4 regions of the Catenuloplanes niger genome follow, and region 1 is predicted to be linked to each of the others. Evidence: riboswitches for the same ligand, from Rfam matches in the RefSeq annotation. Region 1 holds a riboswitch; each other region holds the start of a gene.
What was found. Region 1 has a riboswitch for cobalamin ahead of J2S44_RS40140 (FecCD family ABC transporter permease). Riboswitches for the same ligand answer to the same signal wherever they lie in the genome.

Region 1 (3,082 bases):
CCGACCGCGGCCTGCACGCCGCCGACGACGACCGGCGGTCCGTCGCCGAGGTGGTCTGCCATCAGCTCGAGTACGCGGACACGGTCGTCCTGCACGGGGAGGCGCCCGGCGGCGGGCTCGAGACGGCCCGGCTGCAGATCCTGCTGCACCGGCTGGTGCCCTGGGCGACACACCTGCACGTACCCGCCGGCCCGGCCACGTTCCCGTCAACGTCAACGTCAACGTCAACGGCGCGGCATGAGCCCGGCATCCCGGACCCGCTGATCCGCAGCCTGGAGGGATACCCGGTCGGCGTGGACGAGCCGATGCCGGACTGCGGCGTGGTGTCGCTGCTGTTCCGGGCGCGCCGGCCGTTCCATCCCGCGCGCCTGCACGCGCTGCTGGAAACCGTGACCCGCGAGACGGTACGGGCCCGCGGCGTCTGCTGGATCGCCAGTCAGCCGGACACGGTGCTGGCCTGGGAGTCGGCCGGCTGCGCGGTGTCGCTCCACGCGCTCGGCCACTGGCTCGACGCGCTGCCCCCGGCCCACCTGGCGCACGCCGGCGACCGGCGCCGGCTCGCCGCCGACCTGGACTGGGACCCGTACTACGGCGACCGGCACACCCGGCTGGCCTTCGTCGGGATCGACACCGACGCCGCCGACCTGCACCGCGACCTGACCGCCTGCCTGCTCACCGACCCGGAACTGGCCGAGGGCGCGGACGGCTGGCGCGGCTGGGACGACCCGTTCGCCGGCTGCTTCCCGCTGCCGGCGCTCACCCCCGCCTCGCTCACGTAGGCGTACCCACGAAAGGAACCACCGCATGAAGTCCGGAATCCACCCGTCCTACCACTACGTCGTCTACCGCGACCGCAGCGCCGGCTTCTCCTTCCTCACCCGGTCGACCGCCACCAGCGACCGCACCGTCGAATGGGAGGACGGCAACACCTACCCGGTGCTCGACGTCGAGATCTCCGCCGCCAGCCACCCGTTCTGGACCGGCCGCCAGCGCCTGCTCGACACCGCGGGCCGGGTGGAGAAGTTCCGCGCCAAGTACGGGCTGACGACACCCCGGTGACACAGTCCCGGCGACGTGCGTCGCGGCTGAACAGCCGTCGCGGCTGAACAGCCGTCGCGGGTGAACAGCCGTCGCGGCTGAACAGCCGTCGCGGGTGAACAGCCGTCGCGGCTGAACAGCCGTCGCGGGTGACGGGCGTCGCGGTCCGCCGGTCGCCGGAACCGGCCGGCGGACCGCGTGTGCTAGTGTCCGGCGCGAGTCGACCGCATCCCGACGGATGCCAGGGAACTCCGGTGCGAATCCGGGACTGGCGCGCAGCGGTAAGGGCGACGGCGGCACGACAACGCCACTGGGGAGCTTCTTCCTGGGAAGGCCGTGCCGCCGGCTGACCCCGAGTCCGAAGACCTGTCGGCTCACCGCTGTCGATTGGACTCTCGCGATCAGGGTCTCCAGACCCGAGAGGCCCCCTCGCTGTGGACCTGAGACCACCCCGCCGGCTGCCGTTCTGGCCGCTCATGATCGTGCTGGTCGTCGCTACGGTGCTCAGCGTGATCGGCTCGCTCGGTTTCGGCTCCGAACGCATCCCGCCGGCCGACGTGGTCGCGGCCGTCACCGACCGGCTCACCGGTGCCGCCCCCGGCCGCTGGGACGTCATCGTCTGGGAACTGCGGCTGCCCCGGGCGCTCATGGCGGTGGTCGTGGGCGCGGGCCTGGCCGTCGCCGGTGCCGGGATGCAGACCCTGGTCCGCAACTCGCTGGCCGACCCGTACCTGCTCGGCATCAGCTCCGGCGCCTCGGTCGGCGCGACGGCCGCCATCACCACCGGCGCGCTCGCCGGCTTCGGCATCTACGCCGTCTCGGCCGGCGCGCTGCTGGGCGCGGTCGGTTCCGCGGTGCTGATCTGGCTGATCGCCACGGCGCAGGGTGGCCTGACCCCGTTGCGGCTGGTGCTGTCCGGCGTGGTGCTCTCCTCCGGGTTGTCGGCGATCGCGTCGCTGCTGGTCTTCCTCAGCGACGACGCGCGTGCGGCGAACTCGGTGATGTTCTGGATGCTGGGCAGCGTCGGCGGCGCCACCTGGGAGAAGTTGTGGATCCCCGCGCTGCTCGTCGTCGTGCTCGCGGCCGGGATGCTGGCGATCCACCGCTGGCTGGACGCGCTCGCCGCCGGGCCGGAGACCGCTGCGGCACTCGGGGTCGGCGTGGCCGGCCTGCGCACGACGCTGTTCGTCGGCCTGTCCGTGCTGGTCGGCGTGCTGGTGGCGGTGAGCGGAGGCGTCGGATTCGTCGGGCTGATCGTGCCGCACGCGGCCCGGCTGGTCGTCGGCGCCCGGCACCGCGTCGTCCTCCCGGTCGCGGCGGTGACGGGCGCGGTGTTCCTGGTGTGGGTGGACGTGCTCGCCCGGGTGGCGGTGCGGCCGCAGGAGATCCCGCTGGGCGTGGTGACCGGTGTGCTCGGCGCCCCGCTGTTCCTGCTCCTGATGGGCCGCTCCCAGTACCGGTTCGGTGGCGACCGGTGACCGCGCTGCGCCTGGCCGGCGTCGCCGCCCGCCTGGGCGGCCGCACCGTGCTGCGCGACGTCGACCTCGAGGTCCCGGACGGTACGCGGCTGGGGATCATCGGCGTGAACGGCGCCGGCAAGACGACGCTGCTGCGGGTGCTGGCCGGCGTGCTGACCCCCAGCGCCGGAACCGCGCTGATCGCCGACGGACCGGACCGGCTCGTCGACCTGCGCCGGTTGCCGGCCCGGGAACGCGCCCGCCGGCTGGCCTTCGTGCCGCAGGAGGACGTGATGACCGCGGAGCTGCGGGTCGGCGAGATGGTCGCGCTCGGCCGAGTCCCGCAGACCCGGCCGTGGGCGCGCGGTGGCCGCGCCGAGCACGAGCTCGTGCGGGCCGCGCTCGACGCGGTCGGGCTGGCCGACCGGATCGACTCCGCCTGCGACCAACTGTCCGGTGGCGAACGGCGCCGGGCCGTACTGGCCCGGGGCCTGGTGCAGCAGTGCCCGGTGATGCTGCTCGACGAGCCGACCAACCACCTCGACGTCGCCTGGCAGCTCGACCTGCTGGGCGTTCTCGCCGCCCGG
Region 2 (3,082 bases), 1.7 Mb from region 1:
ACGCCGACGGGCGGGTCGGGTGGCGACCAGGCGGGGGTGACCGGCGCGGCGGTGGCGCCGAGGCGAGCGGCGACGCGGTCCGCTCCCTGATCAATCTCGGACATTCGCCAGCCCGCAGATCCCTGCGCCGCCCGCTCCGCGACGAACGCCTCCGCCGCCGCGACCATGACCCCGGCCGCCCGCACCGCAGCTTCCGGACCGATCCCGGCGGCCGCCGCGCCCCGCGCGGAGCCGGCCGTATCGCGGCCGGCGCCCGGCACGTCGTGCACGGAGGCCGCCGCGCCGTGCACGGGAGCCGCCGCGCCGTGCACGGGAGCCGCCGCGGCGTGCACGGGAGCCGCCGCGGCGTGCACGGGAGCCGCCGCGGCGTGCGCGGAGGCCGCTGCGCTACGCGTGGAACCCGCGGCAGCGTGCGCGGGAGCCGCGTGGGCAGCGGTCGGCGTGTCGGGGTGGTGGGTGGGGACGCGGATTCCGTAGTCGCGGCCGTCGAGGAGCAGCGCGAGATCGGTGGTGCCGGTGGCGGCGAGGCAGAGGTCGGCACCGAGGGCGGCGGTGTCGCCGCGGCCGTCGTCGAGGGCGAAGAGGAAGCGGCCGGAGAGCGTGGCCAGCGTGGGGGCGGCGAGGAGGGCGGCGTCGAGCGCGTCGATCAGCGGACGCACGTCGATCAGGGTGGCGTCGTCGAGGCCGCTGAGCGGCGAGGCGACGATGTTGCGGGCGCGCTCGTGGGTGGCGGAGGGCAGCAGGCCGGCGTCGGCCAGCCGGACGCCGAGCTCGGCCTCGGCGCCGGGCGGGAGCGCGCGGAGCTGGAGATTGCCGCGTGAGGTCTGGTCGAGGTGGCCGTCGCCGAGGTCGCGGGCGGCGCGCGCCAGCACCCGGGCCTGGTCCGCGGTGAGCACGCCGCCGGGGATCCGCACCCTGGCCAGGCCACCGTCCGCGGCCGCGTGGACCTGCAGCGCGGTCGGGCAGGCGTCCGGGCCGGTACGCACCACGCCGCCGGGCACCGCGGCCGGCGCCGCCGGTGGCACGGTCCGGTGATCGGAAGCGGGAAGCGGGGACATGCGGCGGATACTACGGGTTGTCGCGGAGGCCGTTTCACCTTCGGCCGCCACAGCCCGACGTGCGTCACAACCGCATACACCGCACGCCGCCGATCCACACCGCTGCCGTAGGCGCGCGAACCGGCGGGATACAGGCGGAAATGCCGGGCGCCGAGCGCCCACACTCGAATTCCGCACGCCGGACGGCGCGATCGGGCGTCTCACACCCGATATTTCGGTATCCGGCCGTCTCGGCTCCCGCGGCGGCACGCACCCTGATTCGCGGAAGGCCGACCGGAGGCAAGGGCAGCATCACCACGCGGCCCTGGCGGCCCTGGCGGCCCTGGCGGCCCTCGCGGCCCTCGCGGCCCTCGCGGCCCTGGCGGCCCTCGCGGCGGGCCGCGGTGTCGTCGCGCGACGCCGGGCAGGCGCCCGCCGGGTGAACGCCCCGCCCGGCGGATGTCGCCCCGTCCGCCTCGCGAGACCCTGACGTCGGGAGCTCGGTGACGCGACGCCTTCGGCGCGGAGTGCCCGATGGGGACGGGTGCGGCCACCGTCGCGCGGCTCCGCGGCCCGGTGCCGAGGGCGAGCAAGATCACTGAGGGTGGCTTGACGGGTGGGTGGCGGGGTCGGGAGAGTGGGAGGGCTGCACAAGCGCGCGGCGACGGTGGAGGAAGTCCGGTGTGAGTCCGGCGCGGTCCCGCCACTGTCACCGGGGAGCGGACCCCAGCGAGACCACTGCCGAACCGTTCGGCGGGAAGGTTGGGGCGAGCATCGATCCGGGAGCCAGGAGACTCCGGTCGCCGCGACAACCGTCACGATCTGGGGCGCGGACCCCAGGGAGGAGCCCGCGGTGGCCCGCGTCCTGTTGCTGTCGACGTCCGACACCGACCTGCTCAGTGCCCGTGCCAGTGGCGCGGACTTCCGGCTGGCGAACCCGGCCCGGACCGCCGTGGAAGATCTTGACGGTCTGCTCGACGGCACGGAGCTGGTGGTGGTCCGGATCCTGGGCGGCTACCGGGCGTGGGAGGACGGGCTGGACGCGCTGCGGGCGCAGGCCCGCCCGGTCGTGGTGCTGGGTGGCGAGCAGGCGCCGGACGCGGAGCTGATGCGGCGGTCGACGGTCCCGCCGAACCTGGCGGCCGAGGCGCACATGTACCTGGCGCACGGCGGCCCGGCGAACCTGGCGGAGCTGCACCACTTCCTCAGCGACACGATCCTGCTGACCGGGCACGGGTTCGCGGCGCCGCAGCCGGCCCCGGCCTGGGGGCGCCTGGAGCGCCCGGCGACGGCGAACGAGAACGCGCCGAAGATCGCGATCCTGTACTACCGGGCGCACCACATGGCCGGGAACACCGGGTTCGTGCACGCGCTGGCGGACGCGGTCGAGGAGGCCGGCGGCGAGGCCCTGCCGATCTTCTGCGCGTCGCTGCGCAACCCCGGCGACGACCTGCTGGAGGCGCTGGGCCGGGCGGACGCGCTGATCGTGACCGTGCTGGCCGCGGGTGGTGCCGGCGGCGTGGTGCCGGCGGCCGCGCAGGCCGGCGGCGAGGACGACGCCTGGGACGTGGGCGCGCTGGCCGCGCTGGACGTGCCGATCCTGCAGGGGCTGTGCCTGACCAGCGACCGGGCCACCTGGGACGGCAACGACGACGGGCTGTCGCCGCTGGACGCGGCCACCCAGGTCGCGGTGCCGGAGTTCGACGGGCGGATCATCACGGTGCCGTTCTCGTTCAAGGAGACCGACGCCGACGGGCTGACCGTCTACGTGGCGGATCCGGAGCGGGCGCGGCGGGTCGCGGGCATCGCGTTCGGGCACGCGCGGCTGCGGCACGTCCCGCCGGCCGAGCGGCGGATCGTGCTGATGCTGTCGGCGTACCCGACCAAGCACTCCCGGATCGGCAACGCGGTCGGCCTGGACACCCCCGCGTCCGCCGTGCGGCTGCTGCGGGCGATGACCGAGCGCGGGTACGACGTGGGCGACTTCCCCGGCGTCGCGGCACAGGACGGCGACGCGCTGATGCACGCGCTGATCGCGGCCGGCG
Region 3 (3,082 bases), 2.6 Mb from region 1:
CCGGCCGCTGCGTGGAAACCAGCTGCCGCGTGGAAACCCGAGGCCGCCGAGGAAGTCGCGTGGAAACCAGCTGCCGCGTGGAAACCCGAGGCCGCCGAGGAAGTCGCGTGGAAACCAGCTGCCGCGTGGAAACCGGTGGCCGTCGGAGGAACGGTCGCTGCGCGACGCCGGCGGCCGCCGAAGGGACGTCATGTGGAAACTTGCTGCCGCGTGGAAAGCGGCGGTCGTCGGAGGAACGGCTGCTTGCGCGGAGACATGCCGCCGCGTGGAAGCCTGCGGCCACCGAACAAACGCCGTCTGGGACCGGCTGCCGTCTGGGACCGGTTGCCGGCTGGGACCGGCTGCCGCCCGGAACCGGGCGGCAGCCGGTGGGTCATGCCGCGGTCGTGGCCTCCGCCGTGCGGGGCGCCGCCTTCGGGGGCCGTGGCGTGAGCAGCAGTCCCAGCGTGGCGCCCATCGTCGCCCACATCGCGGCCAGTTCGGCCAGTGACGCGACCCGGAAGTCCCAGATGAGCTGAGCCGGGACGTCCGCCGGGATATCGCCGCTGGCGGCCGGCCAGATCAGCATGATCGCCGCGTAGCCGGCCACGCCGGTGAGTACGCCGGCGGTCGCCGCGAGCGGTGTGGAGTGCCCGCGGGCCACGAGCACCTGCCGCACCAGCACGGCCAGCCAGGAGATCGCCGCCGCGGCCGCGATCAGCGACAGGTACTGCGCGGTGCGCGCGCCCACCGTGTCCGGGTTGCCGACCGCGGGTGGGTCGGCCGGGTATTTCAACGCCGGGACCAGCGCGAACGACACGAACCCGAGGAACGCCAGCAGCGTCGCCCGGCCGAAGTCGGTGCGCCCGGGCAGCCGGTGCCGCACCTGCGCGAACACCACGGCCAGCACCAGCGCGAGGCAGATCGCGACCGCGAGCGCGGCCACCATGCCGCCGACGACCTGCGTGGCCCGGCCGACGAGCTCCTCCGCCGCGGGCTCGCCCGCGGCGCGGGCCTCCTCCACGGCGAGCGCACGCTCGATGACCGGCTCGACGACGAAGAACGCGACCAGCGAGGCGGCGACGCCGGCCGCGACGCCCGCGAGGGCGCCGCGCCGGAGCACCCCGCCGAGGGTGACCGTGCCCATCAGTGACACGGGACGCCGAGCGCGTGCCGGCCGTCGTGGGTGAACTCGTGCAGGTACTCCGCGACCGCACCGGTCGTGACCAGCCCGTTCTCCTGGAGCAGCAGGTAGGACACGACGAGCGCGACGACGGCCAGCAGCCAGGCGAGCAGCGGCACCCGGATCGGAGCGACGGCCGGGTCGGCGGCCTGCGCGGGAACGTGGGACGGCATGATGAATGATCCTCTCGTCCATGCCTCGTGGCGATGTGATGCGTCGCCATGGCCGGTCTCCTGGCTCCCGGATCATCACGCCCGCCCCGGCCTTCCCAGAACCGTGAGGATCCGGTGGCGAGGGTGGAACGGGCACTACCCGGTCACAGTGGCGAGGACCGCGCCGGAATCACACCGGCTTCCCGAGCACCATGGCCCGGGCAGCGTACCGCCGCCCGAATTCCCCGGACAAGAGGCGATCATCGATGCGCGCCGGCCCCGGACATGAATCGAGGCGCCGGCCAGGTCGGCGGGACGACCTGGCCGGCGCCTCGATCACCGGGCCTGGACCTGCTCGCCCTCGATGGGGGAGCGGTGGAAGATCAGGTCGTAGATGCGGCGATGCGCGGTGATGCCGCGGCGCTCGAACTTCGTCATCGGGCGGTGGTCCGGCCGGGGCGCGAAGCGGTCGAACGCGTTGGTGAGGCCCGGCTCCGCGGTCAGCGTGTCGAGCATGGCCTCCGCGTACTCCGCCCAGTCGGTGGCGCAGTGCAGCGTGCCGCCCGGGCGCAGGCGCGAGCGGAGCAGGCCGACGTGTGCGGGCTGGATCAGCCGCCGCTTGTGGTGGCGCGCCTTCGGCCACGGGTCCGGGAAGAAGACGTGGATCGCGTCGAGCGAGGCGGGCGCGAGCTGGTGGCCGACCAGCGTGAGCGCGTCGCCGAGCGCGACCCGCACGTTCGTCAGGCCGCGGCGCTCGCTCATGCTCAGCAGGTTGCCGACGCCGGGCGTGTGCACCTCGACCGCCAGGTAGTCACGCTCCGGGTCGGCCGCGGCCATCGCCACGGTCGCCTCACCCATGCCGGACCCGATCTCCAGCACCGTGGGCGCCTCGCGGCCGAAGAGCGCGGCGAGGTCGAGCGGCAGCGCCGTGGCCGGGTCGAGCGGCACGTCGACGCCGTGGCTCTCCCACAGCCGCTCCATCGCGTCGTGGTGCTTCGGACTCATCCGCCCCCGGCGGGGATGGAACGTCCGCACCCGGGCGGGAGGCAGCGCGTTGATCTGATCGGCCAGCGCGTCCATCTCAGAGAGCTGCCTGAGGTGGAGCGCTTCTTCTAGATCAGTGTTCGTCTCGATACTCATCAGACCCAAGACAATACCCAGGGGGTACGACGGAAGCGCAGCTCCCGCCGTACCCCCTCTGGGGTTTGATGGTTGTTTGCGGGTGTTTATCCGAAAGTGCAGGTGGTGGTGGGGGTCGGGTTACTGTCCGTCCACGACCCGATGAATCCGACCGTGGTGGAGGCGCCGGGCGCGAGCGCGCCGTTCCAGGCCGCGTTGCTCACCGTGACGGCGGTACCCGATTGGGTGACATTCCCGCCCCACGCCTGCGACACGGTCTGACCGGCGCCGAACGCGAACCGCGCGGTCCACGACCGGCTGGCCGCGCTGCCGCCGTTGGCGACCACGATCTCGCCCTGGAAGCCGCCCTGCCACTGGCCGACGACCCGGTACGAGGCGGTACAGCCACCACCGGACCCGCCGGTCGGCGTCGGGCTGCCGGTCGGGCCGACCGTCGGTGACGGGCTGCCGGTGCCGGTCGGCGTCGGCGTCGGGGTCGGCTGGGTGCCGTTGATGGCCGCGACCAGCGGCGTGAACCACCGGTTCGCGATCTTCGCGTCGCCGGACGCATTCGGGTGCACGCCGTCGCCGGTGTCGGTCGCCGGCACGAAGCCGGTCCACTGGTCGACCACCGTGATCGGCGACGCGG
Region 4 (3,082 bases), 360 kb from region 1:
CCGGCCGGGCCTGTTCTGGGGGTCGCCGCGCTGATCGCCGTGGCCGGCGCGGCGCTCGTCTCCCGGTTGCCGGGCGCGTTCCTCGTGCACACCACGGGTGCCCGGCTGAATCGGCGTGTTCGCGCTCTCCCTCCTGGGCGCGGCCGCGCTGCACGCGGCTCTGACCCGGGTGCGACGCACGCGGCACCGATCCGGCGCGCCCTTCCGCCCCGCCCCGCCGCAGCTGACCGCACACCCGGCACCGATCCGACCACGCACCAGCCGACCACGCCCCGACTGACAGCGCCCTCCGGCACCGAGCCGGCGGCCAACCCCGGCCGACACACCGCTGCCGACACCCCGGCCAGCACACCCCGGCCGACACACCGCGGCCGGCACCGAGCGGCGGGGCGAGCGGAGCAGGACCCGCGCGGGGACGGGCTCAGCCCGCCCCCGTGCTGCCGAGGCAGAGCCGGAAGGACCCGGGCGAACGGCGACCGGGGCGGGCCGGGCAACCGGCCTCGCCGGCTATCGCGGGGCGGGCTCGCTGTGGGTACCCCACCGGTCGTCGTGCCGGGCGAGGCGCAGGGGGCGGCGGTGGCGCCAGCCGTGGCGTTCGAGGTCGGGTGTGTCCTCGAGGTGGGTGACCGGGCCGACGCACAGCCAGGCGATCGGCCGGATGGTGGCCGGGATGCCGAGCAGGTCGCGGACGAACTCCTCGCGGTAGAACGACACCCAGCCGACGCCGAGCCGTTCCGCGGTCGCGGCCAGCCACAGGTTCTGCACGGCGAGGCAGGCGGAGTAGAGCCCGGCGTCCGCGATCGCGTGCCGTCCGAGCACGGCCGGGCCGCCCCGGTCCGGGTCGTAGGTGACCACGATCGACAGCGTCGACTCCAGCACGCCGTCGATCTTGATGCGGGCGAACCGGGCCGCCGCGTCCGCGTCCAGCGTGGCCGCGAACACCTCGCGCTCCCGGCGTACGTGGTCGTGGAACCCCTCCCGGGTCGCGCGGCCGCGGACGATCACGAAGTCCCACGGCTGGGACAGTCCCACGCTCGGTGCCGCGTGTGCGGCGCCGAGCACCCGGTCGAGCACGGCGTCCGGTACCGGTTCACCGGTGAACTGGCCGCGGACGTCCCGGCGACGGTGGATGATCTCGTACAGGTCATGGTTCACGGCAGGCTCCCGCTGCGGTCCGGCCCCGGGCATGCCGGGGTCATCAGGCGCGAGGCCGGTCTTCGGACTCCCGGATCGTCACCTCACCGCCCGCCTTCCCAGCCGGTCAGGGCCAGTGGCCGCGCGTACGCGCATGGGCGGCAGCTCCCCGGTCACCGCGGCGGGCCCGTGCCGGATTCACACCGGCTTCCCGATTCTCCCCGCCGTCGCCGGCCGGGCACCTCGCAACAAAGTTCGTGCCATCCGGCACCCTACCCGCCCGCGAGGACCAGATCACAAGCCCATCCGGCGGTACGTACGCGCGTGCGCCCTCCCCGGCCGGCGAAAGCACGCGAGCACTCAGATGACCACCCGCGCACCACGACCAGGGTGATCATTGACCGATGCGAAAGTGAGGTCGTCCGGCCCTCGCGACGACCTTTTCGCATCGGTCGATGATCGCCGCGGCACGCCGCCCAGCGGTGAGCGCGGGCGGGCCGGTGTGGGCCCGGGTGGTGACGTGATCTCGGGGGTGTGGCGGGCGGGTGACGCGGGTGGACATTAGGGTCGAGGCAAGACGTCCTCATGCGCGAAACCCGAGGAGACCGCCGTGTCTGTTCACCCCCGTGCCGGCCAGCCCGCGGAGCCGGGCGACCTGATCGATGTGGCGGAGTTGCTCGCCGCCTATCGCGACCGGCATCCGGATGTGAACGTGCCCGCGCAGCAGGTGGCGTTCGGGACGTCCGGCCATCGTGGGTCGTCGCTGAATTCCGCGTTCAACGAGGACCACATCGTGGCGATCAGCCAGGCGATCTGTGAGTACCGGGAGGAGCAGGGCGTCGACGGCCCGCTGTTCATCGGGCGGGACACGCACGCGCTGTCCGAGCCGGCCACGACAAGCGCGGTCGAGGTGTTCGCGGCGAACGGCGTGACCGTGCTGCTGGACAGCCGGGACGGGTTCACGCCGACGCCGGCGCTGTCGCATGCGATCCTGACCGCGAACCGCGGCCGGCGCACCGGGCTCGCGGACGGTGTGGTCGTCACGCCGTCGCACAACCCGCCGGCGGACGGCGGGTTCAAGTACAACCCGCCGAACGGCGGCCCGGCCGACACGGACGCCACGAAGTGGATCCAGGACCGGGCGAACGCGCTGATCGCGGACGGGCTGACCGGGGTGCGCCGGATGCCGTACGCGCGGGCGGTCAACGCGGACACCACCGGCCGGTACGACTATCTGGCCTCCTACGTGGACGACCTGCCGTCCGTGCTCGACCTGGACGCGGTGCGCGACGCGGGCGTGCGGATCGGCGCGGACCCGCTCGGCGGCGCCAGCGTGGCGTACTGGGGGGAGATCGCGGACCGGCACCGTCTGGACCTGACCGTGGTCAACCCGGAGACGGACCCGGCCTGGCCGTTCATGACGCTGGACTGGGACGGCAAGATCCGGATGGACTGTTCCTCGCCGTACGCGATGGCGTCGCTGATCGGCAAGCGCGACGCGTACCAGATCGCCACCGGCAACGACGCGGACGCGGACCGGCACGGCATCGTCACGCCGGACGGCGGCCTGATGAACCCGAACCACTATCTCGCGGTCGCGATCCAGTACCTCTACGGCTCCCGGTCCGGCTGGTCCGCGGACGCCGCGGTGGGCAAGACGCTCGTCTCGTCCTCGATGATCAACCGGGTGGCCGCGTCGCTCGGCCGCCGGCTGGTCGAGGTCCCGGTCGGCTTCAAGTGGTTCGTCCCCGGCCTGCTCGACGGCTCGGTCGCGTTCGGCGGCGAGGAGAGCGCCGGCGCCTCGTTCCTGCGCCGCGACGGCTCGGTCTGGACCACCGACAAGGACGGCATCCTGCTCTGCCTGCTCGCCTCCGAGATCCAGGCGGTGACCGGCAGGTCGCCGTCCCAGCACTACGGCGAGCTGGTCGCGCGGTTCGGCGCGCCGTCC

Region 2: linked by a shared signal. The riboswitch ahead of cobN (cobaltochelatase subunit CobN) and the one ahead of J2S44_RS40140 (FecCD family ABC transporter permease) in region 1 are both predicted to bind cobalamin.
Region 3: linked by a shared signal. The riboswitch ahead of J2S44_RS28905 (CbtB domain-containing protein) and the one ahead of J2S44_RS40140 (FecCD family ABC transporter permease) in region 1 are both predicted to bind cobalamin.
Region 4: linked by a shared signal. The riboswitch ahead of bluB (5,6-dimethylbenzimidazole synthase) and the one ahead of J2S44_RS40140 (FecCD family ABC transporter permease) in region 1 are both predicted to bind cobalamin.

What each region holds. Positions count from the first base shown of each region.
Region 1 is NZ_JAVDYC010000001.1:9,145,694-9,148,775, reverse strand. Features, by position in the region: gene J2S44_RS40150 (GTP-binding protein) at 1-779, shown strand, start outside; gene J2S44_RS40145 (type B 50S ribosomal protein L31) at 805-1,059, shown strand; cobalamin riboswitch at 1,243-1,426, shown strand; gene J2S44_RS40140 (FecCD family ABC transporter permease) at 1,515-2,516, shown strand; gene J2S44_RS40135 (ABC transporter ATP-binding protein) at 2,513-3,082, shown strand, end outside.
Region 2 is NZ_JAVDYC010000001.1:7,410,423-7,413,504, reverse strand. Features, by position in the region: gene J2S44_RS32380 (ferredoxin-like domain-containing protein) at 1-1,058, opposite strand, end outside; cobalamin riboswitch at 1,708-1,834, shown strand; gene cobN (cobaltochelatase subunit CobN) at 1,891-3,082, shown strand, end outside.
Region 3 is NZ_JAVDYC010000001.1:6,496,115-6,499,196, forward strand. Features, by position in the region: gene J2S44_RS28900 (CbtA family protein) at 374-1,126, opposite strand; gene J2S44_RS28905 (CbtB domain-containing protein) at 1,126-1,335, opposite strand; cobalamin riboswitch at 1,369-1,544, opposite strand; gene trmB (tRNA (guanosine(46)-N7)-methyltransferase TrmB) at 1,651-2,319, opposite strand; gene J2S44_RS28915 (cellulose binding domain-containing protein) at 2,541-3,082, opposite strand, start outside.
Region 4 is NZ_JAVDYC010000001.1:9,501,850-9,504,931, forward strand. Features, by position in the region: gene J2S44_RS41845 (DUF4184 family protein) at 1-34, shown strand, start outside; gene bluB (5,6-dimethylbenzimidazole synthase) at 508-1,155, opposite strand; cobalamin riboswitch at 1,192-1,395, opposite strand; gene pgm (phosphoglucomutase (alpha-D-glucose-1,6-bisphosphate-dependent)) at 1,745-3,082, shown strand, end outside.